Regions from separate parts of the Colwellia sp. KU-HH00111 genome, predicted to be linked through region 1. Evidence: predicted binding sites of a transcription regulator. Region 1 holds the regulator's gene; each other region holds the start of a gene.
What was found. The regulator MetJ, encoded in region 1, represses methionine synthesis genes. The targets are predictions, from matches to a motif close to TAGACGTCTAGACGTCTA.
Positions count from the first base shown of each region.

Region 2: metE (5-methyltetrahydropteroyltriglutamate--homocysteine S-methyltransferase) is a predicted target of MetJ. The motif match lies at 1,857-1,874, and genes of this name have one in related genera.
Region 3: ABXG98_RS09860 (homoserine O-succinyltransferase) is a predicted target of MetJ. The motif match lies at 2,696-2,713, and genes of this name have one in related genera.

Region 1 is NZ_BAABWO010000005.1:284,003-288,790, forward strand. It holds gene metL (bifunctional aspartate kinase/homoserine dehydrogenase II) at 1-1,113, opposite strand, end outside; gene metB (cystathionine gamma-synthase) at 1,152-2,321, opposite strand; gene metJ (met regulon transcriptional regulator MetJ) at 2,570-2,899, shown strand; gene hemE (uroporphyrinogen decarboxylase) at 2,978-4,045, opposite strand; gene ABXG98_RS11540 (hypothetical protein) at 4,656-4,788, opposite strand, start outside.
Region 2 is NZ_BAABWO010000005.1:179,696-184,483, forward strand. It holds gene metE (5-methyltetrahydropteroyltriglutamate--homocysteine S-methyltransferase) at 1-1,811, opposite strand, end outside; gene ABXG98_RS11060 (LysR substrate-binding domain-containing protein) at 1,951-2,871, shown strand; gene ABXG98_RS11065 (DNA-J related domain-containing protein) at 2,941-3,543, shown strand; gene ABXG98_RS11070 (efflux RND transporter permease subunit) at 3,566-4,788, opposite strand, start outside.
Region 3 is NZ_BAABWO010000004.1:252,775-257,562, forward strand. It holds gene ABXG98_RS09850 (hypothetical protein) at 1-1,133, shown strand, start outside; gene recA (recombinase RecA) at 1,527-2,552, shown strand; gene ABXG98_RS09860 (homoserine O-succinyltransferase) at 2,813-3,760, shown strand; gene metH (methionine synthase) at 3,832-4,788, shown strand, end outside.

The DNA of each region.
Region 1 (4,788 bases):
AATACACACGGGTGCAAACTCTATGGCTATCTCTTGCAATAGAACGGCCGCCGCTTCGCCTATGAAACTCCTTGACTGAACCAATATAAGGTCATTCAAATAGGTAACGGATAATTCTTGTTTGGCTATTTGGCCAAACTTTCCAATTTCAGTACCTGATACTTGCGCATCAAAACTACTGGCTACATGTAAGTGACAATGGTGAGACAAGCGTTCGTTAATCAAAGGGGTCAATGTTTTTGCATGCAGTACTGGGTTCCCCAAACGTCCAAGCTCTTTAGCAACACCGTTAGGTAAACGATGAAGTTTTCTTGCATTTGGCACAACACGCGGATCAGCACTATAAATGCCGTCAACGTCTGTCCATAAGGTTACATTTAAGGCTCCAACTAATGATGCGATAATAGTTGCCGAATAGTCACTACCATTGCGACCTAATGTACAGGTTTTTTCTCGGGTATCTTTACAAATATAGCCGGTAATTACAGCTAACTTCCCATATTGCAGGTGGTTTTTAAGCTGGGCCCGACTTAAAGCATGATCTACCTCACAGGCTTGTTCGTTATCAATAACTAAAAAATCACGCGCATCAATTGAATTACTCGGACATATTTTTTCATTCAACGCAGCTGACAATAACCGTGCAGACCACAGCTCACCAAACGCTAAAATATCATTTCTATGTCTCACTAAATCCGAACTTAGCCACTGTTTAAGCTGCTCAATATCTGTGGCTAATAATTGTTTTAGCTGTTTGGCATTTTGCTCGGTGAGTAAGGTGCTTATAAGGGTTTGCTGTTGCTCTACTAATTCTGACAGCCATGGTGTTAGCGCATCAGCTAAATCAACCGTTTCAGTATTTTGGGCTAGGGCAAGTAGTGCAAACAAACAATCGGTTGTTTTACCATTAGCAGACACAACAATAATGTCGTTTAACTGACAATTTTGACGAATAATATCAAGCACACGCGCTATACATTGTGCATTGGCTAATGAGCTACCGCCAAACTTATGTACGTTATTAGCATGCTTGGCTAATTTGTTTTCAGGCATAGTATTACTCACCCGTGGGTGTGTATACTCTCTATTAAGGGCTGTATTTAATTCTGTCATTTGATACTCAATTGCATTTTTACTTAATCTCCTAGCCGCTAACTTTTTTGGCTCTGCGCTAAGCCATGCGTTAAGTCAGCTATAATATCCTCAACATCTTCAATGCCCACTGAAATTCTGACCAGTGCATTACTAATTCCCGCGTTGACGCGTGCTGATTCCTCCATGCCTCCGTGAGTCATGGTGGGCGGATGACTAATCAAGCTTTCTACCCCACCTAATGATTGGGCTAAGGTAAACAAGGAAATATTAGCAAATAATTTTTTCACTGCTTCAACGCCACCCTTAACTTCAAAACTTAACATTGCGCCAAATCCAGCTTGTTGTTTTTTAGCTATCTCATGGCCAATATGATCGCTAAAGCCTGGATAGTAAACTGCATCAATTGCAGGATGACCTTTTAGAAAGGCAGCAACTTGTTCAGTGTTTTCTTGATGTTGCTTTATCCGTACGGGTAATGTTTTTAAACCACGTAATGCCAAAAAACTGTCAAACGCACCGCCAGTAATGCCGATGCAATTTGCCCACCAAGCTAGCTCTTCACCTAATGACTGCGTTTTGGTGACCAAAACACCTCCGACCATATCGCTATGACCGTTGATATATTTTGTGGTGGAATGAATAACAATATCAGCCCCTAACCTTAATGGTTGTTGCAGCAAAGGAGACAAAAAGGTGTTATCTACAGCGACTAAGGCACCTACTTGATGACATGCTTTGCTGACCTCTTCTATATCAACTAAGCGTAACAGTGGATTACTTGGGCTTTCAAGTAACACTAACTTAGGCTTTTGCGCTAATGCTTGCGCCAGTGCTGCTTGGTCGTTTTGATCAACAACAATCAGTTTAAATTGCCCTCGTTTGGCTAAATGGGTAAACAAACGAAAACTACCACCATAACAGTCATGAGGAATCACCACTAAGTCGTCACTTGATAAAAGTTGACAAAGTAAAAGCACCGCTGACATGCCAGTATTTGTTACAATACCAACACTCCCTTGCTCTAAATCAGCAATCGCTTGTCCAAACGTTGCTCGGGTTGGGTTACCCGTGCGAGAGTAATCAAACTCGCGTTTGTCATTAAACCCCTTTAACGAATAAGTGCTAGATAAATGAATAGGTGCAACCACAGCCCCATGATGCAGATCGGAATTAATACCCGCTCTCACCGCTAAAGTAGTGGTATTAGTGATATTAGCATTTGACATGATCTTTCCCCATTGAGCTTCATTACAGTAGTAATAAAGTGGTTAAACTATTTGGATGTTTGGACGTCTATAACTCTAAACGGTTTGCTTATTTAGGTCAAGATATTTTAGACATCTAAACTTCTACTTGACTGAATTGCTGCATCCAGTAAAATCTATCTTATAACAATTTAAAATAGTGCATCACCTTGTACGCATTATTTACCAAAACAATTACTTAAAACAGATATTAAAACAGAGGAATTTGCATGGCTCAGTGGAATGACGAATATATTAATCCCTATGCCGAACACGGTAAAAAAAGCGAGCAAGTAAAAAAAATTACGGTATCAATTCCTTTGCGTGTATTAAAAGTGTTAACCGATGAACGTACTAGACGCCAAGTCAATAACCTACGTCATGCAACTAACAGTGAATTATTGTGCGAAGCGTTTTTACATGCTTTTACTGGCCAACCTTTACCTGACGATGAAGATCTGGCCAAAGATAATGATGAAAAATTACCAGCAAGTGTTCGTCGCATTCTTGAAGAAAAAGGCGTTACAGACTTTAGTGCTTATGAAGTAGATGAGGACTAAAGTTAACCACAACACATAAAAAAAGCCGTTAACATTGGCGTGTTAACGGCTTTTCTGATTTTTGGGTATAGCTTTAATTTACAAGTGGTATGGTTTACTTAAACGATGCACTGATTCAATAAAGTGACCCGCATGTTCAGGATTCACATCAGGGTGAATACCATGTCCTAAGTTAAATACATGGCCAGTACCGCCCTCACCAAATCCAGCTAATATTTTTGCTACTTCTTGTTCTATGCGAGGTAAAGGTGCATACAACATTGAGGGATCCATATTTCCTTGTAACGCTACTTTATCACCAACACGTGCTTTGGCATTTTCAATATCAATGGTCCAGTCAAGGCCTACTGCATCACAACCAGTAGCGGCAATATCTTCTAGCCACATGCCACCATTTTTAGTAAATAAGGTCACCGGCACTTGACGACCATCAGCATGACGCGTTAAGCCATCAACAATTTTTGCCATATATTGCAACGAAAAATCTTTATAATCGCGTGGCGATAATACCCCGCCCCAAGTATCAAATACCATCACCGACTGGGCACCAGCAGCAATTTGTCCATTTAAGTAAGTGATAACAGAGTCGGCTAACTTATCTAATAACAAGTGCAAACTCTGTGGGTCAGAAAACATCATTTTTTTGATTTTAGTAAAGGCTTTAGAGCTGCCCCCTTCAATCATATAGGTGGCTAAGGTCCATGGACTACCAGAAAACCCAATTAACGGTACTGAGCCGTTAAGTTCTTTACGAATGGTACGTACAGCATTCATCACATAACCCAGTTCATCTTCTGGATCAGGAATAGCGATTTTTTCAATATCGGCTTTACAAGTGATCGGGTTGGTAAACTTAGGGCCTTCACCTGTTTCAAAATACAAACCTAAGCCCATGGCGTCAGGAATGGTGAGTATATCGCTAAATAAAATAGCCGCATCTAATTTAAAACGACGTAATGGCTGAATGGTCACTTCGCAAGCAAATTCAGCATTACGACACAGCGACATAAAGTCTCCTGCGGTTGCTCTTAGTTCACGGTACTCAGGCAAATAACGTCCTGCTTGTCTCATCATCCAAACGGGCGTGTAATCTACTGGTTGCTTTAACAGCGCACGTAAATAATTATCATTTTTTAATTCTGTCACCAATAAACCCTCTAAATATAGCTATTAACTGTTTGCCCGCATTGAAATTAACCATTAATTGCGACAACGAACAAATTATGGCGGACATTCTAGCATTTGCTGTATTTTGAATCTATGCGCCAAATCAATTCCTTTTGCTCTAACTCATCTAGAGCAAGGTAAAAGATCATAGCTCGGATAGATGCCCAAGTGGTAATTGTTACCACAATCTAAAAAAATATTTCAACTTTGTTACATTTCATCTGAAAAGATGATTTTACTAACAATCAGTAACTTAGCTAACAGCCCTGCGCGTATTAGGCTTTATACGAAAGAAATCGTCGAGTTTATGCTCTATTAAAGTTGTTGCAGCAGCGAAAATGCTTTGTTATAAAATACCAGCACAAGCAAAGAAGCACCGATTAATAATAAAAATACTTCTAAATTCCAATAATAAGAATCTTGATTAACAAGACCATAAAGCGAGCATTTCAAGCCTTTCTCTTTGAGAAAGGCTTTTTTATTGCTATTGATTTATTATTCATTAATGGCAAGTAGTTATTTGTGCTTGATTCTAGGATTAACGAGTTTAAAAGATGAGAAGAACTTAATAAAAATAAGGTTTTGGGGATTATTTTTTGTAAACACCAACACTGGCTAACCACTCATATGCTTGCGCTATATCTTCACAGAACTGTGTTTCAACATTGGTAAGCACTTCATGGCTTGATTCCATTAAACTTCTTTGGATAGATAAACTGCAA
Region 2 (4,788 bases), 100 kb from region 1:
TCTATTTGAATAATTTGTGTGCCATTATTTACTAAGTCATCTACTTCATCACTGATCGCTAGTGCTATTTGTTTGGCAACCTGCTCTCGTGGCAAATCATCTCGAACAAATGACCAAGTTAATATGGTAACAGGCCCCGTTAACATTGCCTTTACTGGCTTGTCTGTTAAACCTTGCGCATACTTAATCCACTCTAAGGTCATAGGATGTTTACGGCTAATATCACCAAAAATAATTGGCGGTTTAACACACCGAGAGCCATAGCTTTGTACCCAAGCAAATTGAGTAAAGGCAACGCCTTCGAGTAATTCACCAAAGTATTCCACCATATCATTACGCTCAGCTTCACCGTGAACTAACACATCTAAGCCTATCTCTTCCTGACAAACAATTGCCGCTTTGATTTGGGCTTCAATTAACCCTTGGTAGGTTTGCTGATCTATTGCATTTTTTCGCCATTTTGCTCTCACTTCACGAATATCGCCAGTTTGTGGAAAAGACCCAATAGTGGTCGTTGGCAAGCACGGTAAATTAAGCGCTTGTTGTTGAATTTGTTTTCTTTGCTCAAAGGCTACTGCCCGTTGATAATTTGCTGTAGTTAATGATTTCACCCGTTGCTGCACATCAACGTTATTGATGCGCGGAGCAACACGCCTGCCTAAGGCTGAGTTAGAATATAAGGTAATTTCATCACTGTTTTCACTAACAAGCGCCTGCTTTAGTAACGCTAATTCTTGACATTTTTGTTTGGCAAAAGCCAACCACGACTTTAATTCGGCATCCATTTTTTGCTCTTGCTCTAGATCTACCGGCGAATGCAGTAATGAGCATGAAGGCGCAAGCCATAGTCGCGTCCCTAATTGCCGATATAATGGCTGTAATTTTTGAAACACAGACACTAAGTCAGTTTTCCAAATATTTCGACCGTTAATCACGCCTAAGGAAATAACCCAGTGCCCTGGTAATGCACTAATAATCAGATCTACTTGGGTTTTTTCAGCAACAGTATCAATATGAAGTCCATCAACCGCTAGGCATTTTATTAATGCCACATGGTGATCTATAGCGCCAAAATAAGTGGTTAACAATAGCTTGAGTGTTCCTTTGTTCAAGCTATTATAGCTTTGCTTAAAGGCTTGTTGCCAATCACTATTTAACTCTAAGGCTAGTATCGGTTCATCAATTTGCACCCAAGTTACCCCAGCAGCAGATAGCTGCTGAAAAACTTGTTGATATCGTGCTAATAGCGAAGGCAATAACGCCAGTTTATCATCATTTTCTACAACACTTAGATGGAGGTAAGTCATAGGGCCAATCAGTACAACTTTGCGTTGGTCTGACACGGCTTGTGCATCATTATAGTGAGACAACAATGGCGCGACATCAACCTCAACGTCATTGGCTACTAATGCTGATGAAAGCTCAGGCACAATATAATGATAGTTGGTATTAAACCACTTGGTCATATCACTGGCAGCACACTGACACCCGGTAGGTGCTTGTCCTCGTGCAACGCTAAATTCAATATCTAAAGTATTGTTACTTTGTGCACCATGTTGATGGGTAAAACGTTTTGGCACCAGCCCCAGTAATAACGTGGTATTTAATACATGATCATAATGGGCAAAATCACCCACGGGTAATAAATCAATGCCTGCATCGTGTTGAATTTGCCAATTTGATTCTCGGCGTGATTTGCTTTGTGCTAAAAATTCAGCTTGGCTAATATCGCCACGCCAATATTTTTCTAGTGAAAATTTTAACTCGCGTTTTGCGCCAATACGCGGAAAACCTAATGTGTGAATGTGCATAACCTACTCCAATAAATTGATTAGAAACTAACATCATAAAAAATATAGACGTCTAGACGTTTGAATGGTTATACTTTAAAAACCATGAGCACAAAGCACAAGCGCAAATAATTCAATAAGGATATGAAAAAATCTCATTATGTTCGAAATAAAGCACTTAAAAACACTATCAAGCATAGAAGCGGCAGGTAACATTAGAAAAGCGGCGGAGACACTATTTATAAGCCAGTCAGCGTTATCACACCAACTAAAAGATTTAGAGCAACGATTGAATACGCCATTATTTATCCGTAATACGTCTCCGGTGCAATTCACCACTGAAGGTGAAATATTACTATCATTAGCCCATGATATCTTGCCAAAAATTAATCACTCGCTGTTAGCACTAAAGCAGGTAAACAAAACTGAGACTAAGTTAAGTATTTCAATGGACTGTCACGCTTGTTTTCAGTGGCTTTTGCCTGTTACTGAACAGTTTACCAAGCAACACCCTGAGCTAACCATTGAATTCTTGGAGCAAATTTTTGCTCATCAAGATAAAAAACAAACAACTGCGGATATAGTTTTTACTGATGAAAAGTGTGTTAATGAAAACTATACTTACCAAGCGCTTGGTACGTTTGAAGTGGTTGCCGTTTTTGCTAAAACACATCACAACCTAGGTAGCGCCAAAAACTTGCACCAGCAAGCGTTTCTCACCACCGAAGATTTTAATCAGCAAGTACTGCTGACCTATCCAGTTAAAGCTGAAAAGTTAGATATATTTAAGCTATTTTTAAATAAAAGTATTGATAATAATGAACTCACTAAACCAAAAGCCATTAAACACGTTGCCAATAGTCATATGATATTACAAATGGTTGCCGCCAATATGGGAATTGCCACCCTGCCCAAGTGGTTAGTTAACAGCTTAACTAAGCAATCGCTCGTTCAAACAAAACGTATTGGTGAGGCCGGTATATTTAAAACACTGTACGCACGCTATCAAAACGACAGCAAGCATTTAGCGCTGATCAAGCTATTTATTCCGCATGCTATAGCGGCATTCAATCGATTATAGGATCATTAAAATAATTACTAAATGACAACAACAAGGTACAATAAAAGTACAAGCATAGCAGAGACTCGAATGCAGACTTTAAATCGCTATTTAACTCCCATACTCCATGAACTAGAACGCTTCATGCAATGCTATCCATTGAGCAATGAACATCAAATTATTAAACATTTACAAACTCAAAAAATCTCGCCTTTTGAAACCTTTAGCTTAGCGGATAGCAAAGATTTATTTAATGCGCACTTTTTGTGTATGCACGCGCTTTACCAGTTAAAAAAGCAGTATCAATTATCTCAAAAATATAGGCTTGTCATTAGTGCGATACAAATACAAAGAATCACTATAAATGAGGTGAAAGCTTTAAGTGAGTCATCACCAACCTCTCTTGACTCTACAGATCCTCTGGAAAGTTATTACTTAAATTCAAAACATTATTTTGACACGCAAAAAGCTCAAATAGAGGGTATGCTCACATCCTTTTGGCAAAAGTATCTCGCGCAAGATGAAAAAAATGCTGCACTGGCAGTGCTAAATTTACCAGCAAATGCTGACGCTAAAATGGTTAAAACCCGCTATCTCCAGCTGGTACAAAAACACCATCCAGATAAAGGCGGTAGTAACCAAGCCTTTAATAAAATTCAACAAGCCAAAACTGTGCTAGATAAAGCTTTTTAGCGAGTATTCTAAACATATCCAGTTATGTATTGTTTAACTTTGTTTTATTGTACGCACGACGCATCACTAATTGATATAAGGCAGGAATAGCAAACATCGTTAAAAAAGATGAAAAAATTAATCCCCACACAATTGATGTTGCCACCGGCGACCATACCAATGAGTGTCCCCCTAAACCTGATGCTAACGAAAACAAACCAGCGACTGTTGTTAACGTGGTAATGATAATAGGCAACATGCGTCGACGTGCGGCATAGAAGGTAGCATGTGTTAAGCTCATCCCTTTGTTAATATTGTCGTTTGCTGTCGAGATCAATACTATTGAAGAATTAACTGCAATACCTGCTAGAGCAACAATTCCATACATGGTGAACAAGCTTAAGGGATGACTCGATACCAGTAATCCTAAAGTAACGCCAACAAAGGCTAACGGCACTGTTAACAAAATCATTAAGGGTTGAAAGTAACTTTGAAATTGCGTACTGAGAATCAAGTACATTAAACCAATACCAAACAAAAACAACACACCAATTGCATCAATACTTTCTTGAATATCATCAAGTTCCCCTGAAAAATCTAACGAGGTATTAGGAAAACTTGCTGATATGGTTTGCCAATGCGCTAGAATTAGCGCATTAGCTTCAACAGTATCCATCAATTGTTTGTCGATATCAGACTCTAAAGTAATGGTGCGTTTAAAGTTGTAATGTCTTATATTACTTTTTACTTGCACTGTTTCAACATCGACCAAATCACGTAATTCTATACTTGTGCCATAGGGTGTTGGCAGCGTTAACTGCAGTAACGTATCAACATTTTCAAATTGATTAATTTCAGATGCTGTAGACTTTACTCGCAGCGCAACGCGATCGCCCTCTTCCTGCACATAACTCACAATCTCACCATCGATCAACATTTTAATAGCGCGTTGAACATCAGTTGGTGCTACACCAAATCGATTGATTGCATCCGCATTTAACCTAAGTTGCAAGCCAAACCGACCTTTTGAGTCATCATCAGATACATCTTTATAACGAGCATCAGCTTTAACAAATGCAGTTAAGGCATCTGTAGCCAAACGCAGTTCTTCATAATTATCACCACGTACTTTGACACTCACAGGTTTACTAGTAGGCGGGCCACCAGCTAATTTCAAAAATGAAATATTTACCGGGCCAACAACCGAAGAAAGTGCTGTTCGGGTGTCTTCAATGAGCGTTTCAACCGATCTCAACTCATCTGTTT
Region 3 (4,788 bases), on a different contig from region 1:
TAGCTGATGCTGAGCATGCAATTGTACATATTTTTGATTTAGAAGATAATAGCTTAGTTGAGTCTGTATCTTTAACGCACCCAGCAGAATACTTGTACGCTAGCCCAGAAGGTCGCTATGCCGTTGCTGTGCAACGTTCAGTAGACTCGGTCGAATTCATAGATGGAGGTGTTTGGCAAGAATTACATGGAGATCATTATGATCAACATAACGATGCGCCTGAATTGATAAGCTTTACTTTGAGTGATGTAAAACCAACGCATTATGTTCCCCGTGATGATAGAGCGGCCGTTTTTTTTGATGGTAATAAAGAAACAGGTGCAAATGCGAGTTTAAGCATATTGAGTGATGAAAGCATCAGCTTGAGTAAGATCATTGCAGGGTATGACTTTGAAACTTATATGCATGGCACTGCGGAAATTCGGGGCGATTATGTGCTAACAACATTACGTGATAATAATGCTGAAAGTAGTTTACCGGATCAGGTGGTTTTATTAGAAGTGCATAGTGACCACTTTCATCAAGAGCAAGTCTTTGAAACACTTTGCCCAGCTTTACATGGTAGTTTTCAAACAGAAACACATATAGCATTTGCTTGTGGGGATGGAGTTTTATCTATTGAGCAGCAAGGGAGTGTTTTTACACCTCAGAAAATAGATAATCCAACTGATATGCCTGATGGAATCCGCATCGGCTCATTAAAAGGTAGTGCAGAAAGTAGTATCATGATTGGTTCATCGCGTGCGGGTTTCTTTTTAGTTGATTTATCAGGACAAACTATAAAGTCATTTAATTGGCAACAAGAAGAAAGCTTAACTGCATTAACGTATGGTTTTGATGGTCATAATGAACATATGTTGATACTTGATAATAAGGGCTATTTAAACTTGTTTTCTGCGGAAACAGATTGGAAGTTTGAAAGTCGTATTGAAGTTTTTGAACCTACTACTGATGATGCAAAGCCAATAATCATTGCATCAAAAGCACATGAATTTGTATATATCATTAATGGAAAGAAAATAACAACGATTGACTTACATGATGGTGAAGTTGTCGGTAATTTTGACTTAGGATTCAACCCAGGTAAAGCAGCATGGCTTGGTGTATCTGGAGAAGAAGAGCACGAACATTAATAACAGTCACTTGTAATTGTGTTAGTTCAGATTATATCTTATCAATCACCTTGAAAATTACCTTTCATTAAAAAGTTGAATTGTAAACAAAGGATAACTCTCATGTCGTATTATTAAACATACCTTTCACATATAATCGAAAATAATATAGTACTAAGTAACATTTTTTAGTTTAAAAATTGGTTTATTATATCAAAAGTAACTTTTTACATTCAAACTGTAAAAAGTTACTTTTGCCATTATAATTCTTATTAATCAAGAATATAAAAGTCTCGGTCTGTAAAAACAAATAACAAATTAAAAAATATTGTAAAAAAACTTGATACTGTACGAACTTACAGTATACTTGTTTCATTAAAACGAAATAACCAATTACGGTTCGTGGAGCAATCAATGAAAGACGAAAAAGAAAAAGCACTCTCAGCAGCGTTAAGTCAAATTGAACGTCAATTTGGTAAAGGTTCAATTATGAAACTTGGCGACAATAATACGATGGACGTAGAAACAATTTCTACTGGCTCGTTGGGGCTAGATATTGCATTGGGTGCTGGTGGTTTACCCTTTGGTCGTGTGGTTGAAATATACGGCCCAGAATCTAGCGGTAAAACTACTTTGACGTTAGAAGTTATTGCACAAGCGCAGCGTGAAGGTAAAGTGTGTGCTTTTGTCGATGCCGAGCATGCGCTTGATCCTATTTATGCTGAAAAGTTGGGCGTAAATATCAATGAATTATTGGTTTCTCAACCAGATACGGGTGAACAAGCACTTGAAATTTGTGACATGCTAACACGTTCAGGAGCAATTGATATTATTGTGGTTGATTCGGTTGCGGCATTAACACCGAAAGCAGAAATTGAAGGCGATATGGGGGATTCGCATATGGGTCTTCAAGCACGTATGTTATCGCAAGCCATGCGTAAATTGACCAGTAATTTAAAAAAATCCAATACCATGTTAATTTTCATTAACCAGATTCGTATGAAAATTGGTGTTATGTTTGGCAACCCTGAAACAACAACCGGCGGTAATGCACTTAAGTTTTACGCATCAGTCCGTTTAGATATTCGCCGCATTGGCGCTGTTAAAAATGGTGATGAAATCGTCGGTAACGAAACCCGCGTTAAAGTGGTCAAAAATAAAATTGCGCCACCATTTAAACAAGCCGAATTTCAAATTCTTTATGGTCAAGGCATTAATAACTTAGGTGAATTGATAGACTTAGGTGTGCAAAATGGTTTTGTAGAAAAAGCCGGTGCTTGGTACAGCTGTAATGGCGAACGTATTGGTCAGGGTAAAGCGAATGCGGCAAAATACCTAGAAGAACATCCAGAAATGGCTAAAGATGTTGACGTAAAACTGCGTGAAATGTTTTTAACTAAAACCGCACCAGCAGAGAAAGAAGCGGTAGCACAACCGTAATAATACCTTTATGTCAGTTGATACTTAGCTAGAGTTTGTAGCATATCACACTGAAATTTAATAAAAACATCAATATCAAGCGCTATTCTAGACGTAGAATAGCGTTTTTTTTCGTTTTGATTCTAGTTAATAATATTTTGTTTTAGCCATCTAAACGTTTAGATGTTGACATATCTAGCAATCCACGTACTATGATGATTCTAGTGCTATGCTATATTTTTCAGTTGTATTTGAATTTTTTATCCAGTGATAGGTACGTTATGCCAATTAAAATTCCCGATCAATTACCGGCTTTGTCGGTATTAGACAAAGAGAATATCTTTGTGATGTCAGAGCACAGAGCAATTTCACAAGAAATTCGCCCAATGCAAGTGGCGATATTGAATTTGATGCCAAATAAAATTGAAACAGAAGTGCAAATACTGCGGATGTTGTCGAACACTCCGCTGCAAATTAATGTCGAATTTATTCGAATTAATGCTAATGAATCTAAAAATACGCCAACAGAACATCTTGAGAATTTTTATCATTTATTTGATGACATTAAACACAGGCAATACGATGGTTTGATTATTACAGGCGCTCCATTGGCCTTGTTAGATTACTCACAAGTTACCTTTTGGGACAAAATTTGTGAAGTATTTGATTGGGCTGAAAATAATGTAACGTCAACCATGTTTTCTTGCTGGGCGGCTCATGCTGCGCTATACCATCATTACGGTTTAAACCGTCATTTGCGAAAAGAAAAACTATCTGGAGTATTTAAACATACAACCCTAGATGAAAAAGAGCTACTAACGCGTGGCTTTGATGAGAGTTTTAACGTACCACACTCTCGGTATGGGTATATCGATAAAGTTGATTATCAAAGTATTCCAGAAATTCAAATTTTGGCAGAATCAGCGGAGGCAGGTGTTTATTTAGCGGCAAGCAAAAATAAACAGCAAGTTTATTTAACTGGGCATCCTGAATATGACACTACAACATTACATGAAGAATACCTGCGTGATAGCGCTCAGGGCGATAATATTGCTTTGCCAAAAAATTATTACCAAGAAAACGACCTAAATAAAGCGCCAGTAGGGTCGTGGCGAAGTCACGGTAGTTTATTATTTACAAACTGGCTTAATTACTACGTTTATCAAATAACACCTTATAAGTTGGATGCTTCAAACATTAAAGCAATCCATCCAGATACTGTTATATAAATCAGTATTATAATCTTGTGATAACAAGGTTGTTCGGTTTAAAAAATTATCTATAAAAATTGAGAAACACTATGCAAAAATCACCATCATTCTCCCTGCTTGAGCAGCAACTAGCCAACAATATTCTTATCTTAGATGGTGCGATGGGTACCATGATCCAAGCTTATAAGTTTGAAGAGCAAGATTTTCGTGGCGAGCGTTTTGCTGATTGGCATAGCGATTTAAAAGGAAATAATGACTTATTAGTGTTAACACAAAGTGATGTGATTAAAGCCATTCACCTGCAATACCTAGAAGCAGGTGCAGATATTCTAGAAACGAATACTTTCAATGCAACATCTATTGCCATGGCTGACTATGATATGGCAAATTTAAGTGCTGAAATTAATTTAAAAGCGGCACAAATTGCTCGTCAAGCGGCGGATGAATATAATGTTAAAACGCCGAACAAACCGCGTTTTGTCGCTGGGGTGTTAGGGCCAACCAACCGTACATGCTCAATATCGCCAGATGTGAATGATCCCGCATTTCGTAATGTAACCTTTGATGAATTAAAAACGGCATATATTGAATCAACTACCGCGTTAATCGAAGGCGGTAGTGACATTATTTTAATTGAAACAATTTTTGATACTTTAAATGCAAAAGCGGCAATATTTGCAGTTGAGACAGTGTTTGAACAATTAAATGTGCGTTTACCTGTGATGATATCTGGCACAATAACCGATGCGTCAGGTCGGACACTGTCAGGACAAACAACCGAGGCATTTTATAATTCATTACGTCACGCTAAACCTATCTCATTTGGCTTAAACTGTGCGCTAGGCCCCGTTGAATTGCGTCAATACGTGGAAGAATTAAGCCGAATTAGCGATGTGGCAGTATCAGCACACCCCAATGCAGGTTTGCCTAATGCCTTTGGTGAGTATGATTTCACCGTAGAAGATATGAATACTCATGTTGCCGAGTGGGCGACATCAGGTTTTTTAAATATTATCGGCGGATGTTGTGGTACAACGCCGGCACAC